DNA from 2 places in the Streptomyces sp. NPDC006261 genome. Region 1 is predicted to be linked to the other one. Evidence: riboswitches for the same ligand, from Rfam matches in the RefSeq annotation. Region 1 holds a riboswitch; the other holds the start of a gene.
What was found. A riboswitch is a leader RNA that binds a small molecule or an ion and turns the genes downstream of it on or off. The one in region 1 is predicted to bind glycine.

Region 1 (7,689 bases):
ACCGGGCTGAGCGGGTCGGTCGGGCTCGCCGGTTCGAAGATGCTCGCCAAGATCGCCTCCGAGCAGGCCAAGCCGGACGGCCTGGTGCTCATCGAGCCGGGCACCGAGCGCGAGCTCCTGGCGCCTTTGTCCGTACGGACGCTGCCGGGCGTCGGGCCCGCCACCGGGGACCACCTCCGGCGCGCCGGGATGACCACCGTCCACGATCTCGCGGAGGCGGGCGAGGCGGAGCTCGTACGGCTGGTCGGCAAGGCGCATGGCCACGGGCTCTACCGGATGGCGCTCGGGCTCGACGACCGGCCGGTGGTCGCCGAGCGGGACGCCAAGTCCGTATCGGTCGAGGACACCTTCGATGTGGACCTGCACGACCGGGTGCGGGTGCGCGCCGAGGTGGAGCGGCTGGCCGTGCGGTGCGTGGAGCGGCTGCGGTCCGCCGACCGGTCGGGGCGCACGGTGGTGCTGAAGGTGCGCCGCTACGACTTCTCCACCCTGACCCGCTCCGAGACCCTCAGAGGCCCCACGGACGACCCCACGGTGGTCCGTGAGGCGGCCGCGAGGCTGCTGGAGGCGGTGGACACCACCGGGGGCGTACGGCTCCTGGGCGTGGGTGTCACGGGGCTCGCGGACTTCACGCAGGAGGATCTGTTCGCGCAGGCCGCGGACGCCCGGGAGCTGGCGGCGCGGTCCGAGGCACCCGAGAAGCCGGTCGCCGAAGAGGGCGGGGGGCCGGCGGACGAGGAGCCCGCGCGGGAGGGCGCCGAGCAGCTCGCCGCCCGGCGTTGGCCCGCCGGACACGACGTACGCCACGCGGTGCTCGGACACGGCTGGGTGCAGGGGAGCGGGGTGGGCCGGGTGACGGTCCGGTTCGAGGAGCCCGGGGGGCCGGTCGGCCGGGTCGTCACGTTCCGGATCGACGATCCGGAGCTGAGCCCGGCCGATCCCATGCCGCTGGTCCGCGACCCGGTCGACTACTCCTCCTGGCCGGCCAGTCTGCCGAAGTCACGGTCGGGGCCGGTCTCCGCCGCCGGCGGGGAGTCCAGGCCGTAATGGCGGTAGAGCTGAAGCTCCTGCTCCGGGGAGAGGTGCCGGCCGACGCCGAAGTCCGGGGCGCCCTTGATCAGCGCGCGGTCGAACGGGACCCGCAGCTCGTCCTCGACGAATTCGCTGGGTTCCAGCGGGACGAAGGCGTCCCGGCTGAACAGGCCGGTGCGGACGGCCGCCCACTCGGGCACGCCGGTCGCGTCGTCGAGATAGACCTCATCCACCGTTCCGATCCTGGTGCCCTTGCGGTCGAAGGCCTTGCGGCCGATCAGGCGGCGCGGATCGATGTCGGTCTGCACGGTGCCTCCCACTGGTCGCCACTGCCTCAAGGGTGGTCCCCTGTCACTTCAGGGTGATCCCCTGTCGCTCCACCAGCACCAGACAAGTGCAGATCCGTGGCGTCGGCCACTCGAGAACTCCACGGGGATGGCCGCTGGTAGGCTGGCAGGTGGCTGCTGACCCCGTGCGGGAGAGTCCTCCGGTGCGGAATCCGGAGGCGCCGAAGGAGCAAATCCTCCCCGGAATCTCTCAGGCCCCCGTACCGCGCGGACGAGGTCACTCTGGAAAGCAGGGCGGGTTCGTGCGGGCACATGCCGGGACGGACCGGACCCTCACCGACGGTGAAAGTCGGCACGCCCCCGGGCGGGCCGGTGAAGCTCTCAGGTTGAGATGACAGAGGGGGAGGCCGTTCGGGCACCCGCGCCGTGGTGCCCCTCGCAGGTCGTGACAGACCAGGAGGCCTCCACCATGACCCCCCGTCGCACTCCGCTCTCCCAGCTGGAGCAGGGCATTCCGTTCGAGCAGCGCCACATAGGGCCCGACGCCGGAGCCCAGGCGAAGATGCTCGCCCAGGTCGGCTACGGCTCCCTCGACGAGCTGACCGCCGCCGCGGTGCCCGACGTGATCAAGAGTGCGGAGGCCCTGAACCTTCCCTCGGCGCGCACCGAGGCCGAGGTGCTCGCCGAGCTGCGGTCGCTGGCCGACCGCAACAAGGTGCTCGCCCCGATGATCGGCCTCGGTTACTACGGCACCTTCACGCCACCCGTCATCCTGCGCAACGTCATGGAGAACCCCGCGTGGTTCACGGCCTACACGCCGTACCAGCCGGAGATCTCCCAGGGCCGCCTGGAGGCGCTGCTCAACTTCCAGACGATGGTCGCCGAGCTGACCGGGCTGCCCACCTCCGGCGCCTCTCTGCTCGACGAGGGCACCGCGGCCGCCGAGGCCATGGCGCTCGCCCGGCGCGTCGGCAAGGTGAAGAACGGCGTCTTCCTGATCGACGCCGACACCCTGCCCCAGACCATCGCGGTGATCCAGACCCGCGCCGAGCCGACCGGCGTCGAGGTCGTCGTCGCGGACCTCGGTGACGGCATCCCCGCCGAGATCGCCGAGCGCGGCGTCTTCGGCGTCCTGCTCCAGTACCCGGGCGCCTCCGGTGCCGTGCGGGCCATCGAGCCCGTCATCGAGCAGGCCCACGACCTGGGCGCGATCGTCACCGTCGCCGCCGACCTGCTGGCCCTCACGCTGCTCACCTCGCCCGGCGCGCTCGGCGCGGACATCGCGGTCGGCACCACCCAGCGCTTCGGCGTTCCGATGGGCTTCGGCGGTCCGCACGCCGGCTTCATGGCGGTCCGCGAGAAGTTCGCCCGCTCCCTGCCCGGCCGCCTCGTCGGCGTCTCCGTCGACGCGGACGGCAACAGGGCCTACCGCCTCGCCCTGCAGACCCGCGAGCAGCACATCCGCCGCGAGAAGGCCACCAGCAACATCTGTACGGCTCAGGTGCTGCTCGCCGTCATGGCCGGGATGTACGCCGTCTACCACGGCCCCGACGGACTGCGCACGATCGCCCGGCGCACCCACCGCTACGCCACGATCCTCGCCGAGGGTCTGCGTGCCTCCGGAGCCGACGTCGTGCACGGAGCCTTCTTCGACACCCTGACCGTCAAGGCGCCCGGCAAGGCTGCGGAGATCGTCGCGGATGCCCGCGAGCGCGGGGTCAATCTCCGCCGTGTCGACGCCGACCACGTCTCCATCGCCTGCGACGAGACCACCACCCGGGCCCAGCTCTCCGCCGTCTGGGCCGCCTTCGGCGCCGACGCCGACATCGAGGCGCTGGACGGCTCGGCCGCCGACGCGCTGCCGGATGCGCTGCTGCGCTCCGACGACATCCTGACCCACCCCGTCTTCCACCAGCACCGCTCCGAGACGGCGATGCTGCGCTACCTGCGCAAGCTCGCCGACCGGGACTACGCGCTGGACCGCGGCATGATCCCGCTCGGCTCCTGCACCATGAAGCTGAACGCGACCGCCGAGATGGAGTCCATCACCTGGCCCGAGTTCGGCGCGCTGCACCCGTTCGCCCCGGCCGAGCAGGCGCAGGGCTTCCTCACGCTCATCCGTGAGCTGGAGGAGCGCCTCGCCGAGGTCACCGGTTACGACGCCGTCTCCATCCAGCCGAACGCCGGCTCCCAGGGCGAGTTCGCCGGCCTGCTGGCGGTCCGGGCGTACCACCGGGCGAACGGCGACGACCAGCGCACCGTCTGCCTGATCCCCTCGTCCGCGCACGGCACCAACGCCGCGAGCGCGGTCATGGCGGGCATGAAGGTCGTCGTGGTGAAGACCGCCGACGACGGCGAGGTCGACATCGCGGACCTGCGGGCCAAGATCGAGCAGTACCGCGACGAGCTGGCGGTGCTCATGATCACCTACCCCTCCACGCACGGGGTCTTCGAGGAGCACGTCGCCGACATCTGCGGCGAGGTGCACGACGCGGGCGGCCAGGTCTACGTCGACGGCGCCAACCTCAACGCACTGGTCGGGCTCGCCAAGCCCGGCAAGTTCGGTGGCGACGTCTCCCACCTGAACCTGCACAAGACCTTCTGCATCCCGCACGGCGGCGGCGGCCCCGGCGTCGGCCCGGTCGGCGTCCGCGCGCACCTCGCCCCGTACCTCCCCAGCCATCCGCTCCAGCCCGCCGCGGGCCCGGAGACCGGCGTGGGCCCGATCTCGGCCGCCCCGTGGGGCTCGGCGGGCATCCTGCCGATCTCGTGGGCGTACGTCCGCCTGATGGGCGGCGAGGGGCTCAAGCGGGCCACACAGGTCGCCGTGCTGGCCGCCAACTACATCGCCAAGCGCCTGGAGCCGCACTTCCCGATCCTGTACAACGGCCCGGCCGGACTGGTCGCGCACGAGTGCATCGTGGACCTGCGGCCGATCTCCAAGGCGACCGGCGTCTCCATCGACGATGTCGCCAAGCGCCTGATCGACTACGGCTTCCACTCGCCGACCATGTCGTTCCCGGTGGCCGGCACGCTGATGATCGAGCCGACCGAGAGCGAGGACCTGGCCGAGCTCGACCGGTTCTGCGACACCATGATCGCGATCCGCGCCGAGATCGAGAAGGTCGCCTCCGGCGAGTGGAGCGCGGACGACAACCCGCTGGCCAACGCCCCGCACACGGCGGCCGCGCTCGGCGGCGACTGGGACCACGGCTACAGCCGCGAGGAGGCCGTCTTCCCGGCCGGGGTGTCCGCCGCGGACAAGTACTGGCCGCCGGTCCGTCGTATCGACGGTGCCTTCGGCGACCGCAACCTGGTCTGCTCCTGCCCGCCGCTGGAGGAGTACGACAACTGACGCTCAGGGGCATACGCCTGACATGCGTCGGGGCCGGTGCGGGGATCTCCCCGGGCCGGCCCCTTCTCCGTACAGCGCTGTTCCGTCCGCCCTCAGGCGGCTTTCACCACGCGGCCCGCCGCCGGCGGCCGGTGCGGTGCGATGATCTGCCCGTCCGGCAGTAGCTCGCCGGTGTCCTCGAAGAGCAGGACACCGTTGCACAGAAGGCTCCAGCCCTGTTCCGGGTGGTGTGCCGTCAGGCGGGCCGCCTCCCTGTCGGGGGAGTCGGCGGTGGGGCAGGGTGGCTGGTGCTGGCACATGGATGGGTTCTTTCGCTGCGTCGAGTCGAGTGTCCTGCGGCTGGATGAGAGGTTCATGGCCGCCCCCGTATCAGTCGGTCCGGTCCCAGTGTTGCCCTACGGGGGTGATTCCGCAGGGATTTCGCTGCAGCTCCCGTACTCCTCTCATGACGCATCACCCGCGCGGACGGTTCACCGCAACTGCACTGTCCCTTCGGGTGGTTCGGGGTGGCCGGTACGGGCTAGTCCGAGTGGGTAAGGGGGAGCCCCCGTCATGACCCGTTCCGTCACGAGGCGTTCGGGTCACCACGGGGGCCGGTCGTCCTCGGCCGCCGGTCAGGCGGAGCTGAGCAGCGGGCCGGGTGCCACGCGCAGGGTCATGACGGGCAGCAGATCGGCGACCCGGTGCGGCCGGTGCGCTGCGATGCCCGGTGGCGCCGGCGCCAGGGGTACCAGGACGTCGGTCGGGGCCAGTACCCCGCCGGAGGCGTCAGCGGCGCCGTCGTCGGGGTTGTCGTGCAGCCAGAGGGTGAGCATGTACAGCTCGGGGATGGAGAGAAGTCTCGCCTGGTACGCCGTGGGTGAGGCCTCCGCCTGGCGGACCGCGAGCTCCGTCGAGGCGAGATAGGGGCCCTCGAAGAAGTGCGAGAAGCTCCAGCCGTCCGGCGTGAGCAGGGTGTCCGCGGCGGCGATCGCCCGGCCTTCGCTCCGGATCAGGAAGCGCCAGGCCGCGAGGCGGGTTCTAGGTGCGGTCCTGGTCGGAGCGATCCGGTCCAGGACGTGCACGGGAAGCGGCAGTTCGGGGCTGAGCGGTCCCTGGACGGACCGGAGAGCGGATGTGCGAGCCTCGCGGACCGCGGTGGGAGAACCGAGGGCCGCGAGAACACTGCGCAGGGCGGGCGCGGGAGCCGAGGGGACATGCAGCGGCATAGTGGGTCGCCTCTCACTTGGAGACACGGTGATGCGTGGGCGGGTGCAGACGGCGCTGTCGGCGTGCGGGGCCAGAGGAGGCCTATGACGGGCCGGTTGCGTCAACTCTCTGCCTCGTCAGGCGAAGTTTATACGACACGTGTTCACCCAGTGTTTCCGCTAGCTGCCGGGGATATTTCGCGCAAGGCGACATCCGGACTTGGAAATGCGGTTTTCCTGGTGATTTGATCGGCCGTTTTCGGCTCCGGTCTGCGCCTCATTCGGCGGAGCGGTAGGCCGAAACTCGTCGGTGTTTCCACCACGCACTCTCCTGGTGAAAATGCCGCTCGCCGGGTGCCCCGGGAATGTGCCCCCGGTCTCCGTCAACCAGCCTACCGGGTTTCCGGGCGCCTGTGGGGCGTTACGGATCACTCCCACTGGGCATTATCGATCGTGATGCGCGCGGCCCGGTCGGCGGGCCGACCACTGGAGGAGGGACCCCTCGATGGGGGAGAAGGTCGTGGCGGGAGCCGTTGACCTGTCCGATCGGCAGGCATACCGCACCAAGCTGAACCAGTGCCTGGAGGGGCTGGGCAGACTCCTGGCGGAGCGGAGGTTCGACCGTCCCCGAAACCTGATGGGGCTGGAGATAGAGCTGAATCTCGCGGGCTCCGACGGCATGCCCCGGATGATGAATCAGGAAGTGCTCCAGCGCATCGCGAGCCGGGATTTCCAGACCGAACTCGGGATGTTCAATCTGGAAGTAAATATCGTTCCGCACCGGCTCGGCGGCCGGGTATTCGATCAGCTCTCGGAGGAGTTGCGGACCGGTCTCGCCTACGCCCACCGCAAGGCCGGTGAGGTGGACGCGGGGATCGTCATGATCGGAATCCTGCCCACGCTCGGCGAGCACGACGTGGTCTCGGCGAATCTTTCGGACGTGGACCGCTACACCCTGCTCAACGACCAAATGGCGGCGGCCCGGGGGGAGGATTTCACCCTGGATATCGAAGGCGTCGATCACCTGGTCTGTTCCTCGCCCTCGATCGCCCCCGAATCCGCCTGCACCTCGGTCCAGTTGCATCTGCAGGTGACGCCCGCGCGTTTCGCGGACGTGTGGAACGCCGCCCAGGCGATCGCCTCCGTCCAGATCGCGCTGGGCGCCAACGCCCCGTTCCTCTTCGGCAAGGAGCTCTGGCGGGAGTCCCGTCCCCCGCTGTTCCAGCAGGCCACCGACGTACGGCCGCCGGAGCTGGCGAACCAGGGGGTGCGGCCCAGGACCTGGTTCGGGGAGCGGTGGATCACCTCCGCCTATGAGCTCTTCGAGGAGAACCTGCGCTACTTCCCGCCGCTGCTCCCCATCTGCGACGACGAGGAGCCGCTGCGGGTCCTCGACGAGGGAGGGGTGCCGGAGCTTGCCGAGCTGGTCCTGCACAACGGGACGGTCTACCGCTGGAACCGCCCGGTGTACGGGATGGCCGGCGGCGTCCCGCACCTGCGGGTGGAGAACCGGGTCCTGCCGGCCGGGCCGACCGTCACGGACGTGATCGCCAACGCCGCCTTCTACTACGGACTCGTCCGGGCGCTCGCCGAGGAGTCCCGGCCGGTGTGGAGCAAGCTGCCGTTCGAGGCCGCGGCCGAGAACTTCACCGAGGCCTGCCGCCACGGCATCGATGCCGAACTGCTCTGGCCGCGCTCCGGCCGCGCCGGTGGACTGGCCAGGATCCCCGCCGTACAGCTCGTTCGGGAGGAGCTGCTCCCGCTGGCCGCGGCCGGTCTTGATGCCTGGCACATCGAGCCCGTCGACCGCGACCGCTACCTCGGGGTC
Region 2 (7,689 bases), on a different contig from region 1:
CGTTGGCGTGGTACGGGAGCGCCTTGCGGCGGTGCAGGACCAGGTCGTCGTCGAAGGCGAACGCGATCTCGTGCATGCCGAGCATGTTGATCCGGCCGGTGGAGCGGATCTCCTCGACCCGGCCGTCGGCGGACTCCACGTCCACGGTCTGGGGAGACTCGCCTTCCAGGCCGAGCAGGACCGCCTTCGGCGTGCCGTGGCCGTGGCCGGTCGCGCCGAGGGAGCCGTACAGCTCCGCCCGTATCGAGGCGGTGTGCGCGAGCAGGCCCTCGTTCTTCAGGCGGCGCGCGAACATCCGGGCGGCCCGCATCGGGCCCACCGTGTGGGAGCTGGACGGGCCGATGCCGACCGAGAAGAGGTCGAAGACCGAGATGGCCACGGGAGGACTCCTTGGGGGGTTGGAAGACGCCGTTGTCTGCCTGGGCGGTGCGGGGACAAGCGGGGCAAGCGGGAGATAAGCAGCGGAGGAGGGGCAAGGAACGGGGCACCACGCTCACTCGTTCAGTGTGCGCGGTGCCCCGCCCTTGTGCGCAGAACCGCAGGCCAGGTGCTACTTCAGGCCGGGGTACAGCGGGAACTTCTCGGCCAGCGCCACCACGCGGGCCTTGAGGTCGTCCGCGTCGTAGGTCGGCTTGAGGGCGGCGGCGATGATCTCCGCGACCTCGGTGAAGTCCTCGGTGCCGAAGCCGCGGGTGGCCAGCGCCGGGGTGCCGATCCGCAGGCCCGAGGTGACCATCGGGGGGCGCGGGTCGTTCGGGATGGCGTTCCGGTTGACCGTGATGCCCAGCTCGTGGAGCCGGTCCTCGGCCTGCTGGCCGTCCAGCTCCGAGTTGCGCAGGTCGACCAGGACGAGGTGCACGTCGGTGCCGCCGGAGAGGACGGAGACGCCCACCTCGGTGACGTCCGGCTGTACCAGGCGCTCGGCGAGGATCCGGGCGCCGTCCAGGGTGCGCTGCTGGCGCTCCTTGAACTCCTCGCCCGCCGCGATCTTGAACGAGACCGCCTTGGCCGCGATCACGTGCTCCAGCGGGCCGCCCTGCTGGCCCGGGAAGACCGCCGAGTTGATCTTCTTGGCGAGCTCCTGGGTGGAGAGGATCACGCCGCCGCGCGGACCGCCGAGGGTCTTGTGCGTGGTGGTGGTGACGACGTGGGCGTGCGGCACCGGGTTGGGGTGCAGACCGGCCGCGACCAGGCCCGCGAAGTGCGCCATGTCGACCATCAGGTACGCGCCGACCTCGTCCGCGATACGGCGGAAGGCGGCGAAGTCCAGCTGGCGCGGGTAGGCGGACCAGCCGGCCACGATCAGCTTCGGCTGGGACTCCTTGGCGAGGCGCTCGACCTCCTCCATGTCCACGAGGCCGCTCTCGTCGACGTGGTACGGGACCACGTTGTAGAGCTTGCCGGAGAAGTTGATCTTCATGCCGTGGGTCAGGTGACCGCCGTGGGCCAGGTTCAGGCCCATGATCGTGTCGCCCGGCTTCAGCAGCGCGAACATCGCGGCGGCGTTCGCCTGCGCACCGGAGTGCGGCTGGACGTTCGCGGCCTCGGCGCCGAACAGGTCCTTGATCCGGTCGATCGCGATCTGCTCGACCACGTCGACGTGCTCACAGCCGCCGTAGTAGCGGCGGCCGGGGTAGCCCTCGGCGTACTTGTTGGTGAGGACGGAGCCCTGGGCCTCCATGACCGCGACCGGAGCGAAGTTCTCCGAGGCGATCATCTCGAGGGTGGACTGCTGACGGTGGAGCTCGGCATCGACGGCGGCGGCGACGTCCGGGTCCAGCTCGTGGAGGGAGGAGTTCAGAAGCGACATCAGGGGGTCCCTTAAGGTCTCAGTTGCCGGAGAACGCGGTGTACTCGTCGGCGGAGAGCAGGTCGGCCGGCTCCTCCGTGACGCGCACCTTGAACAGCCAGCCGCCCTCGAAGGGAGCGGAGTTCACCAGCGAGGGGTCGTCCACGACGTCCTGGTTGGCCGCCGTCACCTCACCGGTCACCGGCGAATACAGATCGCTGACGGACTTGGTCGACTCCAGCTCACCGCAGGTCTCGCCCGCGGTCACCGTGTCACCGACCTCCGGAAGCTGGGCGTAGACGACGTCACCGAGCGCGTTGGCCGCGTACTCCGTGATGCCGATCGTGGCCACGCCGTCCTCGACGGCCGACAGCCACTCGTGCTCCTTGCTGTACCGCAGCTGCTGGGGGTTGCTCATGACCTGAATTCTCCTGTACGCGGGGGAGTGCTGATGAACGTGGTCTTACGGTGTGAGACGGAGGTACGTCACTTCCGTGACGCCTGCGTGCCGGTGCGGAACGCCCGGAACGCGCCGGTCCCTCCGGGATATCACTTCTGGCGCTTGTAGAACGGCAGCGCGACGACCTCGTACGGCTCGTGCGTGCCCCGGATGTCCACGCCCACGCCCTCGGTACCCGGCGCGGCGAAGGCCGCGTCCACGTACGCCATGGCGATCGGCTTGCCCAGGGTGGGGGAGGGGGCGCCGGAGGTGACCTCGCCGATCACCTTGCCGTCGGCGACGACCGAGAACCCGGCGCGCGGGACGCGGCGGCCCTCGGCGATCAGGCCGACCAGCTTGCGCGGCGGGGCGCTCTCGGCGCTCTCGGCGGCGGCCTGGAGCACCTCGCGGCCCACGAAGTCGCCCTCCTTCTCGAACTTCACGACCCGGCCCAGACCCGCGTCGAACGGCGTCAGCGCCGTCGTCAGCTCGTGCCCGTACAGCGGCATGCCCGCCTCCAGGCGCAGCGTGTCCCGGCAGGAGAGGCCGCAGGGGATCAGGCCGTGCGTCCGGCCGGCGTCCGTCAGGGCCCGCCACAGCTGCTCGGCGTGCTCGGGCGCGACGAAGAGCTCGAAGCCGTCCTCGCCGGTGTAGCCGGTACGGGCGATGAGCGCCGGGACCCCGGCGACCGTACCCGGCAGGCCCGCGTAGTACTTCAGCCCGTCCAGGTCGGCGTCGGTGACGGCCTTCATGATGGCGGGGGACTCGGGGCCCTGGACCGCGAGCAGCGCGTACGCGTCCCGGTCGTCGCGCACCTCGGCGTCGAAGCCCGCCACGCGGGCGGTCAGCGCGTCCAGCACGATCTGGGCGTTGCCCGCGTTGGCGACGACCATGTACTCCGTCTCGCCGAGGCGGTAGACGATCAGGTCGTCCACGATCCCGCCGTCCTCCTGGACGATCATCGTGTAGCGGGCCCGGCCGTTGCCGACGGTGGCGATGTTGCCCACCAGCGCGTAGCTCAGGAAGGCCGCGGCCTGGGGGCCGGTGACGGTGATCTCGCCCATGTGCGACAGGTCGAAGAGCCCGGCGCGGGTGCGTACGGCGTGGTGCTCGTCGCGCTCACTGGCGTACCGCAGGGGCATGTCCCAGCCCGCGAAGTCGGTCATGGTGGCGCCGAGCGAGCGGTGCAGCGCGTCGAGGGCGGTGAGACGGGGGGCTGTGCTCATGGATACGGCTCCAGGGCATGACGACGTCAGGACGAATCCTCCCCATCTGTCATCGGAACCTGAGAGGTTCGCCGATAGCCCCTGACGGGGTATGCCCTGGAAGGGCGCGCCCCTGTTCACAGGGCTCGGCTTGCACCTTGGGTGGAGCCGCGGGGCGGCTCGCTTTTCAGATCTGCCTCATCCACGCGGTACGGGGCCTGAGAGATTCAAGGGAGGATCTTGCTCCTTCGGCGCCCGGCTCACAGTGTGGCCGGAACTCTCCCGCGCGGATTCGAACGGCCGGTATGCAGTTGGCGGGGTCATCATCGCACGCCGTGCGGCAGAGTGGGGCGGCCGGTCGGCAACGCTTGTGCGAACAGCGAGGACGGTTGTGGAGCCTTGCCGTTTCTTTACACTTCAGGGGCAGACGTGGGCGGCCCGACAGCAGGGGGATGGGCGATGGCGTTGCAGCGGTCGGTACCGACCGCGGGGGTCGCGCACGGCGCGATGCCCGCACAGCCCGGCGCACCCGCCCGGGAGCTGCCCGAACAGGCCGGAGCGCCCGTACGGGAGCTGTCCGCGGTGCCCGGCGCACCCGTACAGGAGCTGATCAGCGAGCTTGCGCCGGTGGTACGCGACCTGCGCGGGCGCACCGCCCACGGCCCGTACAGCCTCGACTTCACCCCCGGCGACATCGTGGTCGTCTCCGGGCTCCCCGGCGGAGGCAAGTCCACCCTGATCCGGCGGGCCGTGAGCGGCCCCGCCATCGACTCCCAGAACACCCGCGACCGGTGGGCCGCCGCCCTGCCCCGGTTACTTCCGTACGCCCTCTACCGCCCCCTGGTCCGCGTCGCCCACTACCTCGGGCTCTGGGCCGTCCTGCGCTCCGGCGCATCCGTGGTCGTCCACGACTGCGGCACGCAGACCTGGGTGCGCCGCTGGCTCGCCCTGCACGCCGCCCGCCGGGGCCGCACCCTGCACCTGCTCCTCCTCGACGTGGACCCCGCGACCGCCCGCCAAGGGCAGCGCGAACGCGGCAGGGGAGTCTCGGGCTACGCCTTCGCCCGGCACCGGCACGCGGTGGCCCGGCTGATCCGTGACACCGAACGGGGCTCGCTGCCGGCCGGCTGCGCCTCGGCGGTGCTGCTGGACCGGGAGGCGGCGAGCGCGCTGAACCGGATCTCCTTCACGGACGGCGAGGCCCCGGCCGCGTGTGCCGGTTAAGGTTCTGGCCGAGTGACGACAGCTGAGAGAGGCACAGAGGCAGTGGACATTCCGGCACCGGTCCAGGCACACCCCCAGCACGGGTGGCCCGCCAACGAGCTCGAAGAGGTGCTGACCGCCTCCCTCGGCGTCGCCGACGCGGGCGGTCGCCTGGTCGAGGTGCTCGGCCGCAGCTCGGTCTGGGTCCCGCTGCCGGCCGGCGGCTCGCCCACCAGCGCCGACCTCGACCTGCCGATGATCGACATCGACGGCGCCGCGTACGTCCCCGTCTTCAGCTCCGAGGGCCAGTTCCTGACCTGCGTCGGCAGCCACATGTCCTTCGCCGTGGCGCCCGCCCGCGACTTCGCCCGGGGTCTGCCCCCGCAGGTCGGCATCGCGGTGAACCCGGGCGGCGCGGTCGGCATCCCGCTGCCGCCGCCCGCCGTCGCCGAGCTCTGCCGGGCCGGGCGCACCGCTCTGGACGGGCCGGCCAGCGGCGGCCGGGTCAAGCTGTACGAGCCGGACTGGCAGCACGACCCCGTCGACTTCCTCACCACCGTCTCCGCCGAGTTCGAGGCCAGCGGCGTGGTGTCCACCGCCCGCCGGGCGCTCGCCAGCATCGAGGGCGGGGACCCCGTCCTCTTCGTGGGCGTCGAGTTCGCCACCTGGGACGGCGCGGGCCAGAGTGCCCCGATGGACGCCCTGGGACGGGCGCTCGGCCGGGTCGAGGTGCCCTGGCCGGTGAACCTGGTCCTGCTGGACGTGGCCCAGGACCTGGTGGGCGACTGGATGCGGGAGAAAGTACGCCCGTTCTACCGGCGCGAGGGCCACTGAACGTGCGGCGCGAGGGCCACTGCCCCCCGGGGGATCGCGGGCGCCGGCCGACCATGGCGTCAAGTCGGTGTCAGAAGTGGCGCATAAGCTGGTTTGATGGCGAGGCCGCTCCCGTGTGCCCGGGAGCGTCGACGGAACAATGAGGGGCGGGACCCAGGGTGAGTGCGTCAGGCACTGCGGCGGCCGGTCAGGTCGAGCACATGCTGCGCCAGGTCAGCCCCGGGCGTTTCGACGCCTACGAGGCGCTGCTCGCGGCCCTCGCCGACGGCCGGGTCTGGATGCTGCTCTGGCACGGCACGGCCGGCTCACCGGACGCGCAGTACGGGTCCATGGAGGTCGGCGGCGTCGGATACGCCCCGTGCGTCACCTCCGCCCAGGAGCTCTCCGCCAGCGGCTGGAGCCGCGCCCACGAGCTGGTCTCCGGCCGGGAGATCGCCCGCGCCCTCTTCCCCGACCGCTGGGGCATCTGGCTCAACCCGCACGCCCCCGGCGGCGGCGTCGGCATCCCCTGGCTGGACCTGCGCCGGATCTCCACCGGCCTGGACCGGCTGCCCGCGGGCCCGCTCCGGCTGACCGAACCGGCGGTGGAGCTGCCGCAGTTCTACGCCCAGCTCACCCAGAACGCCCACCGCACCCCGGCCGTCCGCTCGCTGCGCCGCGCCTGGGTGCACCCCGCGGTCGGCGTCCCCTACCTCGCGATCGGGCTCGACCTGTACGACACCGGGCGGGCCTCCGTCGACGCGGTGCGCGCGATGATGCGGCAGTCGATCGGCGCGGTCCCCGACGGGCTGCCCGTCTCCACCGTCGCCATGTCCGACGAGTACGACCCGGTCGCGATGTGGCTGCGCGCCAACGCCCGCCCGTTCTACGACCGCGAGGCGCACGCCCCCGCAGGCCCGCCGCCGGCCGCCGCCCCCGGTTACGGATATCCGCCCCAGCAGCACCGCTGAGCCGCGGGTCGTTTCGGTGCCGCCGATCCGCGGGAGGGGACCGTCCTCGCCGAACACTCCCAGATGTCCGGCTTGTTAACCGGGCCGGGAGGGATGTCCCGGAACTGGACGGTTTGTTGACTGTCCGGGTCTCGACTAGGTCTCACCGCTATCCGGACTGTTCTCTTGCGGTGCGCCCCGTCTGTAGTGTGCGGCCATCAAACCTCACCACATGGCGAACCAGGGGTGGACCCATGCGCATATTCAAGTCCCGGGCCGTCCGGGCGATCACGACAGCGGTCGCTGTCGGTCTGATCGCCACGGGCTGTTCCAGCGAGCGGGACGAGGGCGGCTCCAAGGGGGGCGACAAGGACACCTTCGTCTTCGCCGGATCCGGTGACCCCGGCTCCCTCGACCCGGCCCTCGCGAGCGACGGCGAGACGTTCCGCGTCACCCGTCAGGCCTTCGAGGCGCTGCTGGAGCACGAGCCCGGCGGCAGCAAGCTGGTCGGCGGCCTCGCCGAGAAGTGGGAGGGCGACGCGGCCGGCAAGGTCTGGACGTTCGACCTGCGCCAGGGCGTGAAGTTCCACGACGGCGAGGCGTTCAACGCCGCCGCGGTCTGCGCGAACTACGACTACTGGTTCAACTGGAAGGGCACGTACCAGTCCAGCGCGGTCTCCTACTACTGGCAGACCATCATGGGCGGGTTCGCGAAGAACGAGGACGCCGAGACGCCCAAGGCGAACTACAAGTCCTGCACCGCCAAGGACGAGAACACGGCCGTCATCGAGGTGAACGAGCCCTCGGCGAACCTGCCGGGCGGATTCTCCCTCCAGGCGCTCGCGATCCACTCGCCGAAGGCGCTCAAGGAGTACGCGAAGCAGAACGCGACCGCCAAGGGCGACGCGATCACGTACCCCAAGTACAGCCAGGAGGCCGGCACGGTCGCCGGCACCGGCCCGTACAAGATCGTGAAGTGGAACAAGGGGAACAAGGAAGTCTCCCTGGAGCGCTTCGACGGTTACTGGGGCGACAAGGCCAAGGTGAAGAACCTGGTCTTCCGCACCATCTCCACCGAGGAGACCCGCCGCCAGGCGCTCCAGGCGGGTGACATCGACGGTTACGACCTGGTCGCCCCCGCCGATGTGACGACGCTGGAGAAGCAGGGCTACGAGGTCCCGACCCGTGACGTCTTCAACATCTTCTACGTGGGCATGAGCCAGTCGGCCAACCCCGCGCTCAAGAAGGCCGAGGTCCGTCAGGCGATCACGCACGCCATCGACCGCGAGA

Region 2: it holds a riboswitch for glycine, as region 1 does, so the genes downstream of both, gcvT (glycine cleavage system aminomethyltransferase GcvT) here and gcvP (aminomethyl-transferring glycine dehydrogenase) in region 1, are expected to answer to the same signal.

What each region holds. Positions count from the first base shown of each region.
Region 1 covers NZ_JBEXSI010000064.1:29,018-36,706, reverse strand. The annotation lists gene ABZ154_RS29915 (DNA polymerase IV) at 1-1,047, shown strand, start outside; gene ABZ154_RS29910 (PRC-barrel domain-containing protein) at 969-1,340, opposite strand; glycine riboswitch at 1,498-1,595, shown strand; gene gcvP (aminomethyl-transferring glycine dehydrogenase) at 1,789-4,674, shown strand; gene ABZ154_RS29900 (DUF5999 family protein) at 4,767-4,973, opposite strand; gene ABZ154_RS29895 (hypothetical protein) at 5,289-5,882, opposite strand; gene ABZ154_RS29890 (glutamate--cysteine ligase) at 6,367-7,689, shown strand, end outside.
Region 2 covers NZ_JBEXSI010000024.1:95,920-103,608, reverse strand. The annotation lists gene ABZ154_RS18045 (L-serine ammonia-lyase) at 1-379, opposite strand, end outside; gene glyA (serine hydroxymethyltransferase) at 551-1,810, opposite strand; gene gcvH (glycine cleavage system protein GcvH) at 1,830-2,207, opposite strand; gene gcvT (glycine cleavage system aminomethyltransferase GcvT) at 2,339-3,454, opposite strand; glycine riboswitch at 3,631-3,728, opposite strand; gene ABZ154_RS18025 (AAA family ATPase) at 3,893-4,657, shown strand; gene ABZ154_RS18020 (enhanced serine sensitivity protein SseB) at 4,700-5,470, shown strand; gene ABZ154_RS18015 (enhanced serine sensitivity protein SseB C-terminal domain-containing protein) at 5,671-6,420, shown strand; gene ABZ154_RS18010 (ABC transporter substrate-binding protein) at 6,654-7,689, shown strand, end outside.